DNA from 3 places in the Oceanobacter sp. 5_MG-2023 genome. Region 1 is predicted to be linked to each of the others. Evidence: predicted binding sites of a transcription regulator. Region 1 holds the regulator's gene; each other region holds the start of a gene.
What was found. The regulator sigma-54, encoded in region 1, starts transcription at its own class of promoters, with help from an activator protein. The targets are predictions, from matches to a motif close to TGGCACNNNNNTTGCTNT.
Positions count from the first base shown of each region.

Region 2: Q4551_RS13490 (NifB/NifX family molybdenum-iron cluster-binding protein) is a predicted target of sigma-54. The motif match lies at 3,690-3,707, and genes of this name have one in related genera.
Region 3: Q4551_RS14520 (CmpA/NrtA family ABC transporter substrate-binding protein) is a predicted target of sigma-54. The motif match lies at 1,999-2,016, and genes of this name have one in related genera.

Region 1 covers NZ_JAUORS010000007.1:109,488-117,460, forward strand. Annotated here, with positions in the region: gene Q4551_RS06750 (KpsF/GutQ family sugar-phosphate isomerase) at 1-145, shown strand, start outside; gene lptC (LPS export ABC transporter periplasmic protein LptC) at 145-708, shown strand; gene lptA (lipopolysaccharide transport periplasmic protein LptA) at 698-1,234, shown strand; gene lptB (LPS export ABC transporter ATP-binding protein) at 1,231-1,956, shown strand; gene Q4551_RS06770 (RNA polymerase factor sigma-54) at 2,085-3,575, shown strand; gene raiA (ribosome-associated translation inhibitor RaiA) at 3,626-3,928, shown strand; gene ptsN (PTS IIA-like nitrogen regulatory protein PtsN) at 3,932-4,390, shown strand; gene rapZ (RNase adapter RapZ) at 4,415-5,287, shown strand; gene Q4551_RS06790 (HPr family phosphocarrier protein) at 5,326-5,595, shown strand; gene mgtE (magnesium transporter) at 5,812-7,170, shown strand; gene yjgA (ribosome biogenesis factor YjgA) at 7,250-7,762, shown strand; gene Q4551_RS06805 (carbon-nitrogen hydrolase family protein) at 7,773-7,973, opposite strand, start outside.
Region 2 covers NZ_JAUORS010000022.1:8,781-16,753, reverse strand. Annotated here, with positions in the region: gene Q4551_RS13510 (PspA/IM30 family protein) at 1-420, opposite strand, end outside; gene rimO (30S ribosomal protein S12 methylthiotransferase RimO) at 650-2,065, shown strand; gene Q4551_RS13500 (GFA family protein) at 2,123-2,524, opposite strand; gene Q4551_RS13495 (flavodoxin) at 2,975-3,538, shown strand; gene Q4551_RS13490 (NifB/NifX family molybdenum-iron cluster-binding protein) at 3,758-4,237, shown strand; gene Q4551_RS13485 (adenosine deaminase) at 4,262-5,272, opposite strand; gene Q4551_RS13480 (helix-turn-helix domain-containing protein) at 5,473-6,330, opposite strand; gene Q4551_RS13475 (SLC13 family permease) at 6,458-7,864, shown strand.
Region 3 covers NZ_JAUORS010000026.1:38,985-46,957, reverse strand. Annotated here, with positions in the region: gene Q4551_RS14525 (ABC transporter permease) at 1-365, opposite strand, end outside; gene Q4551_RS14520 (CmpA/NrtA family ABC transporter substrate-binding protein) at 487-1,872, opposite strand; gene Q4551_RS14515 (CmpA/NrtA family ABC transporter substrate-binding protein) at 2,244-3,413, opposite strand; gene Q4551_RS14510 (ANTAR domain-containing response regulator) at 3,416-3,982, opposite strand; gene Q4551_RS14505 (YgiQ family radical SAM protein) at 4,323-6,644, shown strand; guanidine-I (ykkC/yxkD leader) riboswitch at 7,182-7,292, shown strand; gene Q4551_RS14500 (putative urea ABC transporter substrate-binding protein) at 7,355-7,973, shown strand, end outside.

The DNA of each region.
Region 1 (7,973 bases):
CAAAACCATCATCCCGGGTATGCTGGCTGCCGAAGCGTTAAAAATCATGGAAGACGGCAAGATCAATGCCCTGGTCGTTACCGACGGTCAGAATATTTGTGGTGTTGTCACCATGCACGACTTGCTGCGTGCTGGAGTTATCTGATGCGCAAGCGCTATGTGCTGCTGGTCTTGGCAGTGGCCGTTGGCCTCGCCTTGCTGGCGGTAGAGCGCTATACCACTGAGCTGGTCACGGCAGCAACGCCGGTGACCAGTCTTGAACCGGATTATTACGGCAAACAATTACAACACCGTCGTTACGATGCGGATGGCCAGCTACAACAGATGTTATCGGCCGATGGCTCTCGCCATATTCCGTCATTATCGGAAACCCGGCTGGAAAACCCGGTGATTACGACACAAACAGACCCGCAGCAACACTGGCAAGTCAGCGCTCAATCAGGCCGCATTATGGATACCGACAGCCAGGTTGAACTCAGCCAGCAGGTGGAAATACGCTCTCTGGCCACGGCAGCAGAAAACGCTGATACATTCAGCATCACCACCAGCCTGTTGCTTTACCAGCCCGCATCAGCCACCGCTTCAACCTCTGAACCTGTCATCATTCGTCATGGCAATAACATCACCCATGCAACAGGTATGACGCTGGATATCAAGCGCCAACATCTCGACCTTCAAGCACACGTGAGTACCCGGTATGTACAATAAACTGACCGCCCTGCTGTTTTTTGGCAGTGTCTTGGCGACCACGGTCGAGGCTTTGCCTGAAGACTGGCAACAAGAAATGATCATCGAATCCGACCGCGCCGAACTCGATCGCAAGACCGGTATGGTCGTCTACGAAGGCGATGTCGTACTGAAGCAAGGCACACTGACCATCGAGTCCGATCGTCTGACACTGATACTGGATGGCAAGGCGCTCAAACAAGCGATTGCCGAAGGTCAACCGGCTCGCTACCAGCAACAGGTCAGCAGCAACAAACCGATCACCAGAGCGACGGCCAAACGTATTGATTTTTACGCCGACCGCAAGGAAATTGCCTTCAAGGGAGACGCCGCCTTGCGTCAGGAAAACAACCTCTTCAGTGGCGAATTGATCCGCTATGACATTGAACAGGAAACCGTCTCAGCCAGTGGCTCAGAAACATCCGGCAGTGGCACTGGCGGCGCTGACGACAACCAGCGTATTCAAGTGATTATCCAACCCCAGCCCAACACGGACGTACAACCATGAAAACGCTCAAGGCTGAACATCTGGCCAAAAGCTATAACGGCCGCGAAGTCGTCAAGGACGTTTCCCTGGCGGTCAGCAGCGGACAGATTGTCGGCTTGCTGGGCCCTAACGGCGCAGGTAAAACCACTTGTTTCTATATGATTGTCAACTTGGTACAAGCCGACAAGGGGCGTGTCAGTATCGATGACGACGATATCAGCCATCTGCCCATGCACGGCCGCGCCCAGAAAGGCATTGGCTACTTGCCACAAGAAGCGTCGATCTTCCGCAAACTCAGCGTCGAAGACAATATCATGGCCATCATGGAAACCCGGTCAGACCTGAACAAACCCCAACGTCAGCAACAGCTGGAACAGCTACTGGATGAATTTCACATTCAGCACATTCGTACCAGCCTCGGCATGGCCCTGTCTGGTGGCGAACGACGACGGGTCGAAATAGCCCGCGCCCTGGCCGCCGAACCCTCCTTTATTTTGCTGGATGAACCCTTTGCCGGTGTTGATCCGATCTCGGTCGCTGACATTATGGATATCATTCGTCAACTCAAGGCACGTGGCATCGGCGTACTGATTACTGACCACAACGTCCGCGAAACTCTCGCAATTTGTGAAAAAGCCTATATCGTAGGCGGTGGACACATAATTGCCGAAGGCAGCGCTGATGATGTACTCGCCAACGAACAGGTTCGGGCTATCTACCTTGGTCATGACTTCCATCTTTGAATCTTATCGGCTTGCAGGGCTATGATGCCCAGCGCTGTTTCATTCGCCACCATGAAAAGCATTCCCTGTCTCACAGGCTGGCGTATAATGCACAGACCATGCCGACAACCGATGAATAATAACGCTGTATGAAAGCATCGCTTCAGTTAAAAATGGGTCAGCAGCTGACCATGACCCCTCAGCTGCAACAGGCAATTCGACTGCTGCAATTGTCTACCCTCGATCTGCAACAGGAAATCCAGGAAGCCCTGGACTCCAACCCCATGCTGGAATTCGAAGAGTCCGAGCACGACGACTTTCCGGATGCACAGCAAACCAATGCAGATCAGGAAAGGGAAGTCACCGCAACAGCGGCCACGACCGATGCCGACACCCAGGAACTGGGTGAGCAATGGTCTGATGACAAGATGCCAGATGATCTGCCAGTCGATAGCAACTGGGATGATACGTTCCAGACCACGGCCGGGGTTTCCTCAGGCTCTGGCCCGGTTGGCGATGACGACTTTGATTATGACTCCCGTCATGCCACCACAGACGACCTGCAAGATCATCTTGAATGGCAGCTGAACCTGACTCCCATGAGTGACACCGATCGCGAGATCGCCACCATGCTGATCGACGGGGTTGATGACGATGGCTATCTGCACACCACCATCGACGACATACTCGGTTCAATTGACCCGGAACTGGGTGTTGAAGAAGATGAAATCCAGGCCGTCCTCAAACGCTTGCAACAGTTTGACCCCGCCGGTGTTTTTGCCCGCGACCTGCGTGAATGCCTGATTCTGCAGCTCAACCAGCTACCTGCCGAAACACCCTGGCTGGCAGAAGCCAAATTGGTGATCGGCGACTACATCGCCCTGCTGGGCAGTAAAGATTACCCCACCCTGATGCGCAAAACCCGGCTCAAGGAAGAAGACCTCAAAGCCGTCCTGCGTCTGGTTAAAGAACTCAACCCCAAGCCGGGCGCTGATATCAGCTCCGAGCAGTCGGAATACGTGGTACCGGACGTGATTGTTCGTAATATCCGTGATGAATGGCGTGTTGAGCTTAACCCGGATATCGCCCCCAAGCTGCGCGTCAACTCCGACTACGCCTCACTGGTGCGACGTTCCGACAGCAGTGCCGACAACGCCTTCCTCAAAGACCATTTGCAAGAAGCGCGCTGGTTTATCAAAAGCCTGCAAAGCCGCAACGAAACCCTGCTGAAAGTCGCCACCAAAATTGTCGAGTACCAAATCGACTTCTTTGAACAGGGCGAAGAAGCCATGAAACCTCTGGTATTGCATGATATTGCCGATGCCGTTGGTATGCATGAATCAACCATTTCACGGGTCACTACGCAAAAATTCATGCACACACCTCGTGGTATTTTCGAGCTGAAGTATTTCTTCTCCAGCCACGTCAGTACTGACGCCGGTGGCGAATGTTCATCCACCGCCATTCGCGCCATGATCAAAAAACTGATCAGCGAAGAAAATCCGCGTAAACCCCTGAGTGATAACAAAATTGCCATTGTGCTGGGCGACAAGGGCATTCAGGTTGCACGCCGCACGGTGGCCAAATACCGTGAAGCCATGATGATTCCGCCTTCCAATGAGCGGAAACAATTGATCTGATCGATAGCGTCGATCTCTGTTCGATACAAGCGAGCGATAAGGAGCCGTTTATGAGCATCAATATCAGTGGACACCATGTTGAAGTGACCGAAGCCATGGAAGCATACGTCAAGGAAAAACTGGTTCGTCTTGAGCGTCATGTCGACCCGATTACTTCTGGCCAGATCACACTGACCCTGGAAAAAGGCCGACAACAGGCAGAAGCCACCCTGCATGCCAGTGGTGCTGACTTTCACGCCACCTCAACTCACGACGATATGTATGCCGCCATTGATTTGCTGGCCGACAAACTGGACCGTCAACTCCTGAAACACAAAGAAAAACTGATTGCCCGACAGCACGGGCAAGGTTGACCTATGAGCATTGCGATTGCCGATATTCTACTGCCAGAATGCACCCGTACCGACGTCGCCATTACCAGCAAAAAAAAATTGCTGGAGTTTCTTGCCGGACTGATTGCCGAAAAAGTTGACGGCAGCAGTTCGGACGAAGTGTTTGAACGCCTGCTTGGACGTGAACGTCTGGGCAGTACTGGCATAGGTGAAGGCATCGCAATCCCCCATTGTCGTTTACGGCAATGCGAACAAGCCGTCGGCGTGTTACTTCACTTGCAAGAGGCCATCGATTTTGATGCCATTGACCATCAACCGGTTGACCTCGTATTTGCTTTATTAGTCCCTGAAGAAGCAACGGACGATCATCTGCAAATTCTCGCCACACTGGCGCAAAATTTCAGTCAGAATGATTACCGTCAGCAATTGCGTAGTGCCAGCAGCGATCAGGAACTGTACCAACGAGCGTTGGCCAACCACTAACCAGACCAATACGGAGACCGCATCATGCGCCTGGTTGTGATCAGTGGCCGCTCTGGCTCAGGCAAGTCCAGCGCTTTGGCCGTGCTCGAAGATCTCGGTTTTTATTGCATCGACAACCTGCCGGTTGATCTGTTGCCCGCACTGGCGGATTTACCCTACAGCGCCGAAAAACGCGCCAATGTCGCTGTCAGTGTCGATGTGCGTAATTTGCCCGACGCCATGGAACAGCTGACCCAGGTACTGACCTGCTTACCCGGACAGTATCGCCAGGTCGATATTGTATTTCTGGATGCCACCGAAGAAGTCCTGCTACAACGCTTCAGCTCCACCCGTCGCAAACACCCCCTCACCAATGACAATATTTCATTGGCAGAAGCCATCGAGCGCGAAACCGAATTGCTCGAACCTGTTGCCAACCTGGCTGACTTGACGCTGGATACCACCCGCATGTCAGTCCATGAGCTGCGCAGCCTGATCAAAATGCGAGTAGCCGAGAAAGTCACCCCGGATATGGCCATTCTGTTCCAGTCCTTTGGCTTCAAGCAGGGGATTCCTCTGGATGCCGATTTTGTATTTGATGTCCGCAACCTGCCCAACCCCTACTGGCAACATGAATTACGTCCTCTGACCGGACAGGATCAGGCGATTATCGATTTTTTATCCAGCCAGCCGGAAGTCACCGAACTGTTTGATGACATCCGTACTTACCTGTTGCGCTGGTTACCCCGTTTTGCCGAAAATAACCGCAGCTACCTGACCATTGCCATTGGCTGCACTGGCGGTCAACATCGCTCAGTGTATTTATCAGAACGCCTGACCGCAGCCTTCAAACAAGAATTTGGCAATGTACAGGTACGTCACCGCGAGCTCAGGTCTGCTGCCCATCACAGCCACTGATGCTTATTACCCACAATCCAATCGTTTCGGGAGCCTGGATGGTTAACACGCAAATCACCATCATCAACAAGCTGGGTTTACACGCACGGGCAGCCGCCAAACTGGTATCAACCGCGGCCAGCTACGGCGCAACCATCAAGGTGGGTTATCCAAACCGCATGGTCGATGCCAAAAGTATCATGGCCGTGATGATGCTCGCCGCCAGCAAGGGTACCGATCTTTATATCGAAGCAGAGGGCCAGGATGCCCAGGCAGCACTGGACGCACTCTGCGACCTGATCAATCGTCGCTTTGATGAGGGTGAATAAAAACACCTGACAGCCGTTCGATAGCTGACCTGTTCTTGCCTCCAACAACGGCGGTCAACGACCGCCATATTCCCCAGAACACTTCCTCCAACAATCAAAGTTTCCTATAAAATCAAATCACTAGCGATATCAATGCGAGTAGTTTCAGTATTCCCCGGATAGCCACACTCGGTGATTCAGGCTAGAATCAATCATTCACTCCGTACCGGGGCTTCCATGGCAGAACTCAGCGAAAAGGCCAGATCCAAACTCAACAGCCTGAACGAAGCGCTCGAGTCCGGTGCCATGGCACGTGTACGCCGGATCATCAACTCCGGCCTGGCCCCTGTTGATGTCGCCCACCTGATCGAATCCTCCCCGCCCAAAGCCCGGAAAGTCATCTGGGAGCTGGTCGACAAAGGCATCGAAGGTGAGGTACTGCAATACCTGTCGATCGATATCCAGAGTCAGTTCCTCAGCGACATGAGCGCAGAGCAGGTGGTCGATGCCACCGCTGACCTCGATTCCGATGACATTGCCGATATGCTCCAGCAACTTCCTGAGCAAGTGACCCAGGAAATTCTGAGCTCGATGGACCACCAGGATCGCGCCCGGGTTGAAGCCATTCTGGGCTACCCGGAAGACAGCGCCGGTGGTCTGATGAACACCGACACCATCACGATTCGTCCGGATATTACTCTGGATGTTGTGCTGCGCTATCTGCGTCGTCACCAGTCACTGCCAGACATGACCGACAACCTTCTGGTGGTGAACCGGCAAAACGAATTTATCGGTGCCTTGCCTATCCGCAAACTGTTGGTGAGTGACCCCCAACAAACCGTGCGCGAAGTAATGTCTACCGGCAGGATCATGGTGATCCAGGCAACCCAGCATGAAACGGAAGTCGCCAAGCTGTTTGAACGCCATGATCTGGTATCGGCCCCGGTGGTGGATGCCAATGGCATGCTGCTTGGCCGTATCACCATTGATGACGTGGTGGATGTGATCCGGGAAACCGCCGACCACTCATTAATGAGCATGGCCGGTCTCGATGATGATGAAGACACCTTCGCCCCGGTGCTCAAAACCGCCCGCCGGCGCGCGGTCTGGCTGGGCATCAATCTGATTACCGCCTTTATTGCTTCTGCGGTTATCGGTCTGTTTGACAAGGCCATTGAAGCCGTTGTTGCTTTGGCGGTACTGATGCCGATTGTCGCCAGCATGGGCGGTATTGCCGGCAGCCAGGTACTGACACTGGTGATTCGCGGCCAGGCACTCGGGCATCTCAGTGGTGCCAACTTCCGCTGGCTTTTTCATCGTGAATTATTGGTCGCAGCCCTCAACGGCGGGTTGTGGGCCATCATTATTGCGATTATGGCCTGGGTATGGTTCAACGACATCAAGCTGTCACTGATCATGTCCGCCGCGATTATTATCAATCTGATGGCTGCTGCTGTGGTGGGTGCCGCATTGCCGCAAATTCTCAAGGCCCGTGGTATTGATCCCGCCTTGGCCGGTGGTGTTATCCTGACGACGGTCACCGATGTGGTTGGCTTTATGTCATTCCTCGGACTGGCTACCCTGATTTATATCTAGATGTGCCGGGTATCCTTATGGATCATCCCTTGCATACCACTTTAGCGACTACGGTCGGAACCATAATGAGCAACCTTGTATGAGCGACTTTGACTCCCAGCCAGATGAAGAATACGAGCTGGTCAGCAAATCTGAAATGAAACGGGAAGCCGAGCGCTGGCAAGCACTCGGAGAACGACTGACCGAACTGAACCCATCACTATGGAACGATATGCCCATCAGTGATGTGCTGCATGCCGCTCTGGAAGAAAGCCGCCGCATCAAACAACATGGTGCCAAACGCCGTCACTTGCAGTACATCGGCCGCGTGATGCGAGATGAAGACATCGCCGGCATCCAGGAAAAAATCGACCTGATGGATCCATCCAGCGATGCCTACGGCCGACGCCAGCGCCAGTATGAAATGTGGCGTACCCGGCTACTGCAAGACAACAGCGGCCTGAATGACTTTATCGATCAGTACCCGCAGATTGATCGCCAGCAACTGCGTAACCTGGTGCGTAATGCCCAAAAGGAGATGGCTGGAGACAATGCCCAGCCCGGCAAGGCCTATAAAAGCCTGTTCCAATTTATCAAAACCGAAACGGAATAGCCCTCTCTGATCAGAACCGCCGGTGCTCTGCCACTGGCATGTTCTGACGCAAGCGCCGTAATTCCTCCAGATCAATCGTCTGACAGACAACGCCCGGCTCTTCCTCAAGCACCGCTAACGGCGTACCCCACGGATCAACAATCTGACTGTGCCCCCAGGTCTGGCGCTTGCGATCGTGCCAGCCACACTGATTGGCGGCAATCAGATAACA
Region 2 (7,973 bases), on a different contig from region 1:
ATTGGTACCAGCAATGCCATCGCGGGTTTGCTGCAATGCCGCCAACGCCTGCGTTTGTTGCTGTGACAGCTGCGACAACCTTTTTTGAGCCTGGGCCAGCTGACGCTGCAATACCAGACGCCGATTATTGGCAGTCAGGTTTTTAAGCCCTGGATTATCATCACTGATCTGACGATCCCCGGCACTGGCAGCATCCGGTGACAACAACGCCCCGGTATTCGCCGGTACTTCATACGATTGTGCTTGTTCCGATGGGTAATGATCCAGGCAAGGCATTTGCGAAAACAGCTTTTTACCCGCCGCGTCCGTGCAGATATAATACTCGCCAGCCCATAACGGCTGCACCAGCGATACCCACAGCAACAGTCCGCCCACCACACCTCGCCCGGCCCCGCGTCCTGCATCCACCTCTACACTCATTTCCTGTTCCCTCTTTGCGTAACACATCGCCTGCACACCCTTGACCATATTTCTGACAACCGCCGCCGCGGACAATAGCAGAGCCTCAGCGCGGTTGCAGACTGCCATGACGAGAGCGCTGCAGTCAGGTAAACTGACGCACTTTTTTGAATCAGAGCCCGTCGTGATACTTGTTCTACCCGAACGGTGTCGCAGGCTTACTTTTTCCTTCGGCTTACAGAGACGACGCATGACAGACCACTCCGACACAACTCCTTCCGTCACCCCGTCTACCGGCTCAGGGACGGCTGGCCGCAGCGGCAAAGTAGGCTTTGTAAGCCTTGGCTGCCCGAAGGCGCTGGTCGACTCCGAACGCATTCTGACGCAACTGCGCATAGATAACTACGATGTGGTCAACAGCTACGACGATGCCGACGTGGTGGTAGTCAATACCTGCGGTTTTATCGACGACGCCAAACAGGAATCACTGGAAGCCATCCGCGAAGCCATGGCCGAAAACGGCAAGGTGATCGTGACTGGCTGTATGGGCAAGGGCAAAGACGCCGAGACCATCCGCGAACAAAACCCGAATATTCTCGCCATCACCGGCCCCCAGGCCTACGAAGAAGTCATGACCGCCGTCCACGAGTGGGTGCCACCGGTCAGCAAGGAACACGACCCCTTTACCGACCTGCTGCCACCGCAAGGCGTCAAGCTGACCCCGCGTCACTACTCGTACCTGAAAATATCTGAAGGCTGCAACCACAGCTGTACTTTCTGCATTATTCCCGACATGCGCGGCAAACACGTCTCCCGCCCGATTGGAGACGTACTGGACGAAGCCAAACGCCTGGTCGAAGCCGGTACCCGTGAAATCCTGGTGATTTCACAAGACACCTCCGCTTATGGCGTTGACCGTAAATACCGCACCGATTTCTGGAACGGCAAACCGGTTAAAACCCGACTGTTCGACCTGTGTAACGAACTCGGCAATCTAGGTGCCTGGGTACGCCTGCACTATGTTTACCCCTACCCCAGCGTTGATGACGTACTGCCGCTGATGGCCGAAGGCAAAATCCTGCCGTACCTGGATATTCCGTTCCAGCACGCCAGCCCACGTATTCTGAAACTGATGAAACGGCCGGCTCACGCTGAGAACACCCTGGAACGGATCAAAAAATGGCGTTCGATTGTCCCTGAACTGGTGATCCGCTCCACCTTTGTGGTGGGTTTTCCCGGTGAAACTGAAGAAGACTTCCAGCTGCTGCTCGACTGGCTCGAAGAAGCCGAACTCGACCGCGTCGGTTGTTTCAAATACAGCCCGGTCGACGGTGCCAAAGCCAACGACCTGCCCGACCACGTTGACCCCGAAATCCAGCAACAACGCTTCGACCGTTTTATGCAAACCCAGCAAGTTATCAGCACCCGCAAGCTGGCCCGCAAGATTGGTCAGCGAATGCCGGTTATTATTGATGAGATCGACGACGAAGGGGCCGTTGGCCGCACCATGGGCGACGCCCCCAATATCGACGGCATGGTGTACCTGAACGAATTCCATGAGTGCGAACCCGGCGATATCATCGACGTGGAAATCGAACACGCCGATGAATACGACTTGTGGGGCTCACCCGTTATGGAAGCACCACAAAGCCGGATCGATGACTGAGCCTGGCTCCCAGCGTCATAACAACGAGCCGCTGCGTCCTCACGGCGGCTCGTTAGTTCAATCGGGCAGCCCATCGAACTTCGCCACCTCCTCCAAGCCCTCTTCCCAGGTCGCTTTGCTGGATAAAAAGAGATGCGCGGTTGGTAACATGGTGATGTCCGTGTCCAGACACCCTGCTGGAACAACAAGCAAACCTGCGCTCTGAGTGCAGGGTAATGCGGAACCACAACGCTGACAAAAACTCTTGTTATGGCGAGTGCCAGGAAGCGTAAAAGAGGTCACAGCCTCGGCTCCCGACTGCCAGACCAATTCAGCGGTATAAGAAAACAGATTGGCCGCATAAGCCGACCCTGTGTCTTTTTGGCAGTGCTGGCAATGACACAAGTAAAAACGATCAAACTCACCGGTTATGGTAAAACTCACAGCGCCACACAGGCACGAACCCGAATAATTCGTCATCAGCACTCCTTCCATGGTTATGGTTATGGTTATGGTTAGCAGGGAAAACAGTTAACGCCTGCCGCTGGGCAGGCTTCGGTAATGGTATCCCCTTTGATCCCTCAGCAAGGATACACTTTGTGTTTGAACTCTGGAGTAACAACCAGACGTTTTCTGTTTATAAACCTTCCTTTGTTGAAATAACGCAACCTGCCCCTGCCATCCGCACACCTGCCATCCGTGCCCATGGATACATGCCCGGGTTACTGAACTGCGACATTGTTATATTCAATACATATTCGAGTCGGCTAGCGTACATGACTGGCCTGCTCCGAGTTCACCAGCATGCCGGTCGCGACAGCGCCAGGCCACAGCCTGCCAGCCCTGCAGGCACAATCGGTGGTTATCCTTGTTCTGGTTTTTATCTTGCAGGTGCCATGTCATCCACGCATCCAGCAGAGGCATTCAGCTATGAATCAAGTAGGCATCTTTTTTGGTACGGACACCGGTACAACCCGCCTGATCGGGAAAAAAATGGCCAAATTACTGGGCGATGAACTCGCGGCCAAGCCGTTGAACATCAACCGGGCCAGCCTCGACGACCTGCTGCAATATCCAGCCCTGATTATCGGCACAGCGACTTATGCTGAAGGGCAATTGCCTGGCACCGCCACCAATATCCGCAGTGGCAGCTGGCTGGATTTTTTGCCACAACTGGAAGGGGCCGATTTCAGCGGTAAAACGGTCGCGATTTATGGGTTGGGTAACCAGGTCAAATACGGCGATCGTTATTGCGATGCCATGTTTGAGTTATACAGCCTGTTCAAGGGCCTGGGTGCCAACATCATTGGTAGCTGGAGTACCGATGGCTACCTTTATTCGCATTCCAGAGCCGTCATCGATAACCGCTTTGTCGGCCTCGCCCTCGACAATAAAAATCAGGGGCTGGAAACCGAACAACGCATGCGAGGCTGGATCAGCCAGATCAAACCGGAACTCCAGGCCGCTCTGGAGCACAACACCGCTCTTGCCTGAGTCGTTTTCGTGAGCTGCCTGGCGGACAGGCTTTTGTCGCAAAGCCGACAAAAACCTGTCCGCTGCCATACATCACCGCCTCAATGCTCGTTCTTTAAATAATAACCTTTTGATTTTATTAGAATAAATATTCCTCTGTCGCTCCGCCTTATGGCCTGCTGCTTGCAGCTTCTGTCAGCAGAGCCCCAGTATGATTGAGCCTTCAGCAGCGGAGAGAGTATGAACGAATTGACAAGTGTCGCCTGTGTCGCCGACGTACCAGCGGACCCCCAATCCATACTGGTTGCCTTCGCCTCGATGGATGGCGATATGGTTGATCAACACTTTGGCTCGGCCCAGGCGTTTTATCTGTTTGCGGTAAACGCGGACTCGGCCGAACTGCTGGCCAGCCAATCCTTTGGCTACGAAAAGAAAGATGGTAACGAAGACAAATTGAAGCCCAAGCTGTCCTGGTTGGTCGGAGCCGACGTTGTTTACTGTGGTTCGATTGGCGGGTCAGCCTCCCGACAACTGATCGCGCTGGGAATCAACCCGATCAAGGTCAGTGGTGGGCCGGATGTGGAAGATCTGATTGCCGATATCCAGCAGCAGTTAAACGGCACGCCAGAGTTCTGGCTGGCCAAGATCATCAAAGACAAATCCCAGAACAAAACCGATAGCCGCTTTGATGATATGGATGACGAAGGCTGGGACGGCTAAACCACCCCCCGCCTTATTGCAGCATTAGCCAGCGGCGTACTGCTGCAACTGCTGCTCAAATGCCTGCTTGTCGGTTTCACTCAGAAAACTGGCCCGGAAGCTGTTCGCCGCCAGTTGCACGGCTTGCGCCTTGGTCATACCCAGGTCGTCGGCCAGTGCGGTGAAATTTTCATTGATAAAGCCACCAAAATACGTGGGATCATCCGAATTTACCGTCACACACAGGCCCTGCTCCAGCATGGCCAGAATATTGTGGTCAGCCATGGTGTCGAACACCCTCAAACGCACGTTAGATAATGGGCATACTGTCAGCGGCACCTGCTCGTCAACCAAGCGTTGTACCAGGGCAGCGTCTTCCACACTGCGCACACCATGATCCACACGATCCACTTTCAGTATATCCAGCGCTCCCCAGATATATTCCGGCGGCCCTTCTTCTCCGGCATGGGCAATCAGCTGATAGCCTTGATCTTTGGCGGCCTGATACAGGCGGGCAAATTTTTCCGGTGGATTGCCTTGCTCGGCACTGGCCAGGCCGATGGCGACAAAATCATCGCGATACGGCTTTACGCTTTCCAGCATGGCCAGGCCTTCCTCTTCACTCAGATGGCGCAGCAGGCTCAGAATCATCAGCGCCGACTGGCCCCACTCTGCCTTGGCATCCTGAATCGCTGCCCGAAAGCCGTTTAATACGGTTTCAACCGCCACGCCATAAGGCAGGTAGGTCTGAGGCTCTACCATGATCTCGGTATGAACAATATGCTGCTCACGGCACTTATCCAGGTAGTCCTTCATCAGGTGGTAAAAGTCTTCCTCATCACGCAGAACCGAAGCGCCGAGGTAATACAAATCCAGAAAGCTTTGCAGATCCTGAAAGTTATAAGCAGCCTCGACCGACGCCACGCTGTCGTAAGGAATCGCCACTCCGTTTTTGGCGGCTAACTGCAGCAGGCGGCTGGCCTGCAGGCTACCGTCGATGTGCAAATGGAGTTCTGCTTTTGGCATGGCGCACAGCCATTGATTGAAATCAGTCATGTTGCTCTGTCGGTTGCCTCAATTACAAAAAAACAATCGCCTAAAAAGACGCGACCATCAAGCCGGTTATTGTCTCGTGCCCGGCGTAACAGAACCAGTCGGTCAGTCGAGGAATCTGCCAGAAAGACAGGATCGTCCAGTTTGTTGACCAGTCGGTCAGTACTTTGGCCAGCATCACTATCGTTATACAGGCAGAATACTCAGGCACCGCCCTGATGGGCAAAGCGTTGGGGCGGCTGCCCAAAATAACGCCGGAAAGCGGCCACAAATGCGCTGCTGCTGGCATAACCCAACGACAGTGCAATGGCTGCACTGCTCTCACCTTTACCCAGTCGTTGCACCGCTTCCATCAGTCGCAAGCGTGCCCGCCACTGGCGAAAACTCAGCCCCGCTTCACTGCGAAACAGGCGTTCCAGGGTACGGGGACTGGCCCCGGCAACGGCGGCCAATTGCGGTAATGAACGACTGTCAGCCGGGTTGTTGATCAGGATGTTCATCACTGCCAGCAGACGTCTGTCCTGGCCAACAGGCAGGTGTAACGGTGACGTTTCCAGACCAGCCAGTTCGTCCAGCAACACCTGAATCAGGCGGGCCGGTTTGCCTTGTGCCGGTACCGACAAGTCAAACGTCAGAAGCCTCAGAATCAGTTCACGTAACAGCGGCGTCACCGACATCACCTGACAGACATCCGGCAAACGCTCACACACCGAAGGGTCGACAAACAAATACCGGATGGAAGCCGGGCTGACCACCAGAATTTCATGGCGCAAGCCACCCGTAATCCAGACCGCATGACTCGGTGGTACCAGCCAGCTACCGGCGTCGGTATTAACCCGCAAGACGCCGGTGGCGGCCCAGGCCAGTTGCCCCCGCACATGTTCATGCGGCAATCGTAACGAGCCGGATGGCAGGTCTTCATCCAGATACAGCACCGGCCGCTGTGGGTCGAGGCAGCTGCTCATTTGTCGGCCAAACCCTTCCACCAGACACCGCGTATCAGGGGGCGATGACTCAGCCAGCTGATGATGGGCCAATCCTGGCGTAATTTCGATATTCATTGGCGTTCTGTCGTCTTTTTACACAAACAAAGCGTGACACAATAGTCGCCGTATTCGCAACACCTACTCTCGGTACCGGTATCAGTACCGACAGATGTAATAGACGCAATAAATGGAGCAACATCCGGTGTTACTCAAACATCCCAAATATTTGTTTTTACTGGTTATGGCAGGGCTGGCAACCTTTGTACTGCTCTCCCCGCTGGACTCGCTTGACAGCACCCAGAATCAGACTCTGGCGCTGGTGCTGCTGATTATTCCGCTCTGGTCGACCAGTGTGATTCCAGAATTTCTGACAGCGCTGATTTTTTTTCTGGTGGTGATTCTGTGTGATCTGGCCACTCCGATTGATGTGTTCTCGGGCTTTGCCTCCACCGCGCTGTGGCTGATTTTTGCTGGTACCGTTATCGGAATGGGCATCAAGAATACCGGCCTGGGGGATCGTCTCGCCCGTGTTCTGCAAACCTTGCTGGCTGGCAGTTATCAACGACTGATTATTGGCCTGGTTATAATGAGCCTGCTGCTTGGTTTTTTAATGCCGTCCTCGATGGGGCGACTGGTCATGATGCTGCCGATTGTCATGGCACTGGCCAGTCGGCTTGGCTTTCAGCCCGGCAGCCCTGGGCGCTCCGGCATTCTGATCGCGGTGGCTATTGGCTCTCATATCCCGACCGTTTCCATTCTTCCGGCCAATATCCCCAATATGGTACTGAGTGGCGCGGCCGATTCGCTGTACGGTATCCAGTTTGGTTTTACCGATTTTCTGCTGTTGCACTTTCCGGTGCTGGGAGTGGCCAAATCCGCCCTGTTGATCGCGATTATTCTCTGGGCGTATCCAGCACGGGAATCGAATCTGATTTTGGCGCAAGGCCATTCTGCCCGCACATCCCCGTCAGACCAAGCGCCGTTGACCGGAGCACAGCGGCATATGCTGGCGATTATCACCATTGCGCTGGGCTTTTGGCTGACCGATAGCTGGCACGGTGTGAATCCTGCCTGGGTTGGGTTGGCCGCGGCCATTATTCTGCTGCTGCCTCGCATCGGCCTGGTGGATGCCGAGAAATTCAATATGAACGTTACCATGCTGGTATTTATTGCCGGGATACTTGGCATCGGGGCGCTGATCAACAGCAGCGGACTGGGACAGTGGCTTGGGCAACAACTGGAATACGCCATGCCCATGGTCCCCGGCGAGCATTTCCGTAACTATTTATCCCTGGCTGCCACGGCGTTTCTGTCTACCCTGCCAACCACACAGGCCGGTACTCCGGCCATGCTGGCACCGATGGCTCAGCATCTGGCGGATTCGTCCGGCTTTGCGCTGGAGACGGTATTGATGACTCAGGTATTGGGCTATTCCAGCATTATGTTCCCCTATCAGTCGGGGCCATTATTGCTGACCGTTGGCATGACCGGGGAGTCGGTCGGTCGCATTCTCAAGGTACAGCTGCCGCTGTCACTGGCGAGTCTGCTGATATTGATACCGCTGGATTATTTCTGGTGGGATTTTCTGGGCATGTTTGAGCCGTTATAGGCTCTGCTGCCAGCAACACACTCCCCCCCTGAACGCAAAAAACCGGAGGCCTCGCGGCATCCGGTTTTTTATGATCAGCCAATAGCAGTCAATATGGCGCTATCAACCC
Region 3 (7,973 bases), on a different contig from region 1:
TCAAAATACGTGGCTTTGCCGGTGTAGTCCCGAATCTTTGGCACATAATCAGGGTCTTCGGCCACGCGGGCATCATTGCGCAGCTGTTGGCGTTCATAAAAGGCCTCTGCCTTTTCGCGCTCGGCAATGTGTTCGCTGATCAGGCCCTTGCTCTGTTCGTACACATCCGCTGGGCCGGGGAAATTACCCAACGAGGTTTCGATATTACTGGCGGCTCCGTGCCAGATCATCAGGAACACCAGGATACCGGCCAGCGGCACACCAATGGCTTTGGCGATGATCTGGAAATTCAGACCGATGTTGTCGCCTTGCAGGATTTTCACTATAGGCTCAAGCCACGGCAATTTCGACAGTGCCATATTCATGTTGTATATCTCCGGGTCGCACGGTGGTTGCTGACGTTCGGGGCATCGCCCCGCCGTGTATGCCGCATCGACCGTTGTTGTTGGTATGGGTCGATACGGGGTCTGATAAATCTATCGAGTGTTAGATTTTGTCGTTGCCTTGCAGACCAATCTTGAATTTTTTCAGGTAGGCGTTGGGGGCTTTACCGTCATAGGTTACGCCGTCGATAAACTGGGTCTGTGGGGCTTTGAAGCCGTCTTCGGTCGTGAAGTCCGGGAAATCCACAGCATCCAGCTTGCCTTCCTTGATCAGGGCTTTGGCTGCATCGGCATAGATGTCTGGACGGTAGACTTTTTTGGCAATATCCATGTACCAGCTATCCGGTTGGGCATCGGCAATTTGTCCCCAGCGGCGCATTTGGGTCAGGTACCAGATCGCATCGGAGTAGTAAGGGTAGGTTGCGTTATAACGAAAGAAAACATTGAAATCCGGTACGTCCCGGGTGTCGCCTTTTTCGTATTCAAAGGTGCCGGTCATGGAGTTGGCGATCACGTCGTAATCAGCCCCCACATAGTTGGATTGGGAGAGAATTTTAACGGCTTCCGGACGGTTGGCGTTGTTGTCGGCATCGAGCCAGGCAGCGGCACGAATCAGTGCCTTGACCACGGCCTTGTGGGTGATCGGGTATTTATCGGCCCATTGCTGGCTTACACCAAAGACTTTTTCCGGGTTGTTTTTCCAGATTTCATAGTCGGTAATCACCGGTACGCCAATGCCTTTGAACACGGCTTGCTGGTTCCAGGGTTCGCCCACGCAGTAACCGTAAATGGTACCGGCTTCCATGGTGGAGGGCATCTGTGGTGGTGGCGTAACCGACAGCAAGGCATCGGCATTGAGTTTGCCCGAGGTATCGCCTTTGGCGGGGGCGTAGTAGCCGGGGTGAATGCCACCGGCTGCGAGCCAGTAACGCAGCTCATAGTTATGGGTCGATACCGGGAATACCATGCCCATATTGAAGGGCTTGCCTGCTGCCTTGTACTTGTCAACGACCGGCTTCAGGGCATCGGCCTTGATTGGATGGATCGGTTTGCCATCAGCTCCCATGGGGACATAAGGCTTCATTTGTTGCCAGATGTCGTTGGAGACGGTGATGGCGTTGCCGTTCAGGTCCATGCTGAAGGCGGTGATAATATCGGCCTTGGTACCAAAACCGATGGTGGCGCCCAACGGCTGGCCTGCAAGCATGTGAGCACCGTCCAGCTGGCCGTCGATCACACGATCCAGTAGCACTTTCCAGTTCGCCTGGGCTTCCAGTGTGACGTACAGGCCTTCGTCTTCGAAGTAGCCTTTTTCATAAGCAATGGCCAGAGGCGCCATGTCCGTCAGTTTGATAAAGCCGAACGTGAGCTCTTCTTTTTCGGGGTACTGCTTTGCCAGCGCAGCGGGTGCCGCCAGCGTCGCCAGTCCGGTTGCCAGAATGGCAGCACTGGTCAGTAATGTTCGGCGTAATGGAGTAATTACTCGCATCATATTTCCTCTCTGAAGCAGGTTTTGAAGCAAAAAAAAAGCGCCACAACGTGTAAACGTTGTAGCGCCTTTGCTTGAATTCTGTGTTTTAAATGCAGTCCGCCATTGGACTTGTATAAGGACTGATATTCAAACGATGTGCCAAAACCTGAGCATCACCCGGAAAAAGAAACAAAAACCGCTGTCACGCCCATACAGCGGGCCTTGGGTGGTATTTTTGTGAATACCTCAAGGCTGGGCCAACAAGTGGTAATCCCTCATCGCCTGATCAATCGGCACAAGACTGGTGCAATAACGGGCCAGGTTAGCCCGGTTTTGGGCGTTTTCTGACGGTGGTTTCTGGTCACTGGTCGTAGTTTCTGGTGACAGGATTAACGATGATAACTAAACGCCGTTGGTGCCATGGCTACACCATCCAGCTGCCACGGGTCGCGATGATCCAGCGCCAGCCGGGTACCTTCTGCCACGAGTGCAGGCCGCTGTAATGCTTGCTGGTACAGGTCGCTACGGTAGCACTCGCGGATAGTTTCTTCGCAGTCCAGGGCGGAACTGACCCAGCCCCAGCGCTGCATTTGTTGCAGGAACCAGACGCCATGCTCTTGCCAGGGATAGTTGGCCAATGAGCGGTGGAACACCAGCATATCCGGCTGCTGCTGCTGGGATTCTCCGGGGCGGTAAACAAACTCGCCTACCAGTGCCGGCAGAGCCGCCGCAACCGGAATCTGAATCGCATCGGCCAATAAGGCTCCTGCGGCTTCGCGGTGATCGTCCAGCCAGAGAGTGGCCTTGTCCAGTGCCCGGATCAGGGCCTGGGTGGTGTTGGGGTGAGTATTGGCCCACTCCTGGGTCAGTCCCAGTACCTTGTCGGGGGCGCTGTGCCACAAGTCCGGGCCAGTCAGCAAGCATTCGCCAACTTCTTGCTGGATCGCTACTGAGTTCCAGGGGGCACCGGCACAAAACCCATCGATATGAGACAGCGATAAATGATCAACCATTTGTGATGGCGGCAGTACCACCAGAATCACATCCTGATCCGGGTCCACGCCCGATGCGGCCAGCCAGTCCCGTAGCAACAGGTTGTGAATGGAGTAGGGATAAACGGTGGCAAAAATCAGCGGCGACTCACCCCGGGAACGGCGGCTCTGAACCAGCTTTTTGAGTGCTTTGCCTGAGGCGATAGCATCCCCTGCAGGAGATTGCCCGGAGGCCTGCTCTTCCAGCTGTTGGCCTAACGATCGTGAGATCGTAAAGGCGTTACCGTTCAGGCCAAAGGCAAAGGGAGCCATCATGGCTTTTTTCAGACCACCCAGACCCAAATGGGTCGCCAGTAACATCGGGGCCAGCATTTGTGCACCATCGAGATGGCCGACCAGTACCTTGTCGCGAATATTGGCCCAGGAGACTTCCTGTTGCAGCTCGACGTTGAGGCCTTCTGCGGCAAAGTAACCCTGGGCATCGGCTACCAGTAGGGGCAGGCTGTCGCTCAGTGGCATGTAGCCCAGTATCAGGCTGGATTTTTCCAGTGGATCAGAGTCTGTCATAGTCAACCGTTCAGCAGGTTCATTACCGAAATAATGTTTTTGGCGACATCCACCATACGTTGGCCGCGATCCATGGCCATTTTGCGCATGGCGTGATACGCCTCTTCTTCCGACATGTTTTTTTGCTTCATCAGCAAGGCTTTGGCTTCGTCCAGCAGACGTCGGTCGGCCAACTGGTTTTTGGTTTTTTCCAGCTCGCCACGCAAAGCCTGGAATTCCCGAAAGCGGGCGACGGCCACATCCATAATGGACTTGACGCGAGCGGGGTTGAGACCATCGACAACGTAAGCACTGACTCCGGCCCGTACGGCTTTTTCAATAGTGGCGGGGTCGTCTTCATCAGAAAACATGATCACCGGCTTGGGGTTGTGCTGATTCAGCACGGTCATATGCTCCAGCATGTCCCGATCCGGGCTTTCGATGTCGATAATAATGACGTCTGGCTGGTGTTCCATCACCTTTTTCATCAGGCCCTGGGCACTGGCGAGGCAGGCAACGACTTCACAACCGGCGTCCGATAATGCCTGTTGCAGGATGGCAGCCCGAGGGGCCTGGTCATCAACAACCATGATTCGGGGCGGAGGGCTCCCCTGTTTTGCTCGGGATTCACGGTGGGCCATTATGTTGGGCTGTATCTCGATAAGTTAATAAGGATGTTAGCAGTTTTTGCTGGAATAACAGAAGCGCGCAGGGATTCCCTGTTGTTGTTATGGACGCAGCGGCCAATGACGCTTTTGTGATCAGATACTGGTCTTTTGCACGGCTGAGGCGGTCAGGTGTTAATTAATAGGGATATTACCGCCAATTTCCGACTATTTGACTGGGTTATTCTTCAGTCTTGGGCCGAATTTTGGGAGAATAGCCAATCTTTGGCGTCCGCCAGTCCGTGTATACAAGAGCTTGAATTTTATGTCGCAGTCCAACCAGCAGCCGGTCACGACCGAGGTGCCACACCTGTTTTCGCATTTTCCCTATTGGGCCGAGTGTTTCGGCACCGCACCGTTTTTGCCAACGACGCGAGAGGAAATGGATCAGCTGGGCTGGGACAGTTGCGACATTATTGTGGTGTGTGGTGATGCCTATGTCGATCATCCCAGTTTCGGGATGGCTGTCATCGGACGGCTGCTGGAGAGCCAGGGCTTCCGTGTTGGCCTGATTTGTCAGCCAGACTGGAACGATCCCGATGCCTTTACCTGCCTTGGCCAACCCAATTTCTACTTTGGGGTATCAGCGGGCAATATGGACTCGATGATCAACCGCTACACAGCGGATCTCAAGGTACGTTCGGAAGACGCTTACACGCCCGGCGGTGAACCGGGCAAGCGTCCGGATCGGGCCGTAATTGTCTATTCGCAAAAAATCCGTGAAGTGTACAAGGATATTCCGATTGTGATTGGCGGTATCGAAGCCAGCCTGCGCCGGATTGCCCAGTACGATTACTGGAGCGATCAGGTACGGCGGTCGGTATTGATCGATTCCGGAGCGGATATCCTGCTGTACGGCAACGCTGAACGGGCATTGGTGGATCTAACCCACAAACTGGCCGAAGGGCGCGATATCAAGGATATTATCGACCTGCGTGGCACCGCCATTTTGCGTGATGCCGCGCCACAAGGCTGGACTGAAATCGACTCAACCCGCATCGACTGGCCGGGGAAAATCGACGTTATTGCCAACCCCTATGAAATGAAAGAAGCCAACAGCGACAGCTGTGCTTCCGACCAGCAAGCGCTTGAAGCAGGTGCCGACGCCGACACCGATATCATGCCGGTCAAAATTGTCCCGATGCCATTGCAGCGCAAGGTCGAACACGACAACAGCCGCACCTATATTCGCTTGCCCTCATTCGACAAGGTACGCAACGACAGCGCCCTGTATGCCCATGCCTCACGGGTGTTACACCAGGAATCCAACCCCTATAACGCGCACCCGCTGATGCAAAAACACGGTACCCAGGAAGTGTGGGTCAACCCACCACCCATTCCGCTGGAAACCGACGAAATGGACGCCGTCTTTGCATTGCCGTACCAGCGCATTCCACATCCGGCGTATGGTGACGCCCGCATTCCGGCTTACGATATGATCCGGTTTTCGGTGAATATCATGCGTGGCTGTTTTGGCGGCTGTACTTTCTGCTCGATTACCGAGCACGAAGGCCGCATTATTCAGAGTCGGTCGCAGGAAAGCATCATTCACGAGATTGAAGAAATCCGTGACAAGGTACCAGGGTTCACAGGCACCATCTCCGACCTGGGCGGCCCAACCGCCAACATGTATATGCTCAACTGCAAAAGCGAGACGATCCTGAAAAACTGTCGTCGGCTGTCGTGTGTGTATCCCGGTATTTGTAAAAACCTCAAAACCAGCCATAAACCGACCACCGAGTTGTATCGTGCTGCGCGGGCCTTGCCCGGCGTCAAACGTATCGCCATTGCCTCTGGCTTGCGTTACGACCTGGCGGTAGAAGACCCGGAATATGTACGTGAACTGGTGACCCACCACGTGGGTGGCTTGTTAAAAATTGCCCCGGAACATACGGAAAAAAACGTCCTCACCAAAATGATGAAACCGGGGATGGGCACCTACGACAACTTCAAACGCATGTTCGACAAGTTCTCGAAAGAAGCCGGTAAAGAGCAATATCTGGTGCCGTATTTTATTGCCGCCCATCCAGGCACCGAAAACTCAGACATGATGAACCTGGCGCGCTGGCTTAAAAGCCAGAAAATGCGTGTTGATCAGGTGCAGACTTTTTATCCATCACCGATGTCACTGGCCACGGCCATGTACCACTCCGAACGTAACCCGTTGCAACGGATGAGCTACAAAACCGCCAAAATGACCATTCCCCGCGACATTGAACAGCGTCGTTTGCAAAAAGCCTTCTTGCGTTACCACGACGAACGAAACTGGCCGATGCTGCGTGAAGAACTCAAACGTATGGGACGCCATGACCTGATTGGTAAAGGCCCGGATGCCTTGATCCCCGCCGAAGATGCTCCCTCCGGTAGCCGCCAGCGTCCTGGCTACCACGCCAAAGGACGTGGTGTGCAAGGCAAGGCCACCAAAGCACCGGTTGCGCAAAAAGCCGACAGCGGCAATAACAAAGCCCGCTCTCAAGGCGCCGCAGCGAAAAAAGCCAAAGGCGTGGTCAATGGCAAGGCCGCTGGCGCAGGAAAAGGCAGCGCAGGCAAGGCACCATTTGCCAAACGCGTGCGTAAACTGAAATAACCGATGGCGACAGAACGGTAGGGAACAGCGCCGTCCGTGGCCATACCAGTGCCGTTTGTGTTTGTTAGATTGGGTATTGGAGCGGGTATTGGAGTAGATATTGGGGCAGCCATGGAGGGCGTCCCTACGATTCGGGGTGGTATGTAGTGGTCCCATGATTCGGGACACCACGTAGGTGGTGAGATCGCCACCATAAATGAGGTGCCGGATGACCAGAAAGATGTTGGGAGCTACTTGATGGGGTACTACAACCGACAGCGATCTCACGCATTCAATGGTGGCATTTCGCCCGTTGCAGGCTGAGGAAAAACTCAAAACACTGTCCGGGATTAGTTGACCACTACAAGTAGACCCTAAATAGAGCAATGCTTATCAGTATTGCTCTATTTTAGAGCAATATTTGTCTTTGAGTAGAGTGAAATAGATATGATTAAAATCTAACACTTTGTTTTTAAAGTGGTTTTTGATTTGGCACACTATATGCTTGAATTTTTTTTGTTAGTATCTTTGGTGATATCGGACAAGACAATTTAGAATTCAATAGAAAGCTAGGGTTCCGGCTAGGCTGAAAAGTTTAGTGAAGACTGGTCCGAGAGCTTTCGACCTTGATGTTTCAGGGTTACACGGCGGGATAAAAGCCCGGGAGACCGCATGGCGTTATTGCCAAGGGTACTCCATGTGTAACTTTAAAACTGAAAAGGTGACTTCTAATGAAATACTGCTCAAAAAAAGTAACCGTTCTACTATTTTCCCTTCTTGTTTCTGCCAATACCATGGCGGCTGATTCTTTTAAAGTTTGTTGGTCTATTTATGTCGGTTGGATGCCTTGGGCATATGGCGCTCAAGAAGGTATCGTCGAAAAATGGGGCGACAAATACGGTATCGATATTGATGTCGTGCAAATTAATGACTACGTTGAATCTATCAATCAATACACCACAGGCCAGTTCGATGCTTGTACCATGACAAACATGGACGCATTGACGATTCCTGCTGCAGGTGGTGTGGACAGCACGGCGTTAATCGTAGGTGATTTCTCCAACGGCAATGACGCCATCATTCTAAAAGATAAAATCTCTCTTGCAGACATCGAAGGTCAAATAGTTAACCTTGTTGAATTAAGTGTGTCTCACTACTTATTGGCTCGTGGATTAGACACAGTTGGTCTAAAAGAAGCGGATGTGAATGTTGTTAACACATCTGATGCTGACATGGTTTCTGTTTATGGTACTGACGATATTACGGCTGTTGTGACTTGGAACCCTCTAGTAAGTGAAATCCTAGCTCAGCCTAATAGCAACAAGGTGTTTGATTCCTCTCAAATCCCAG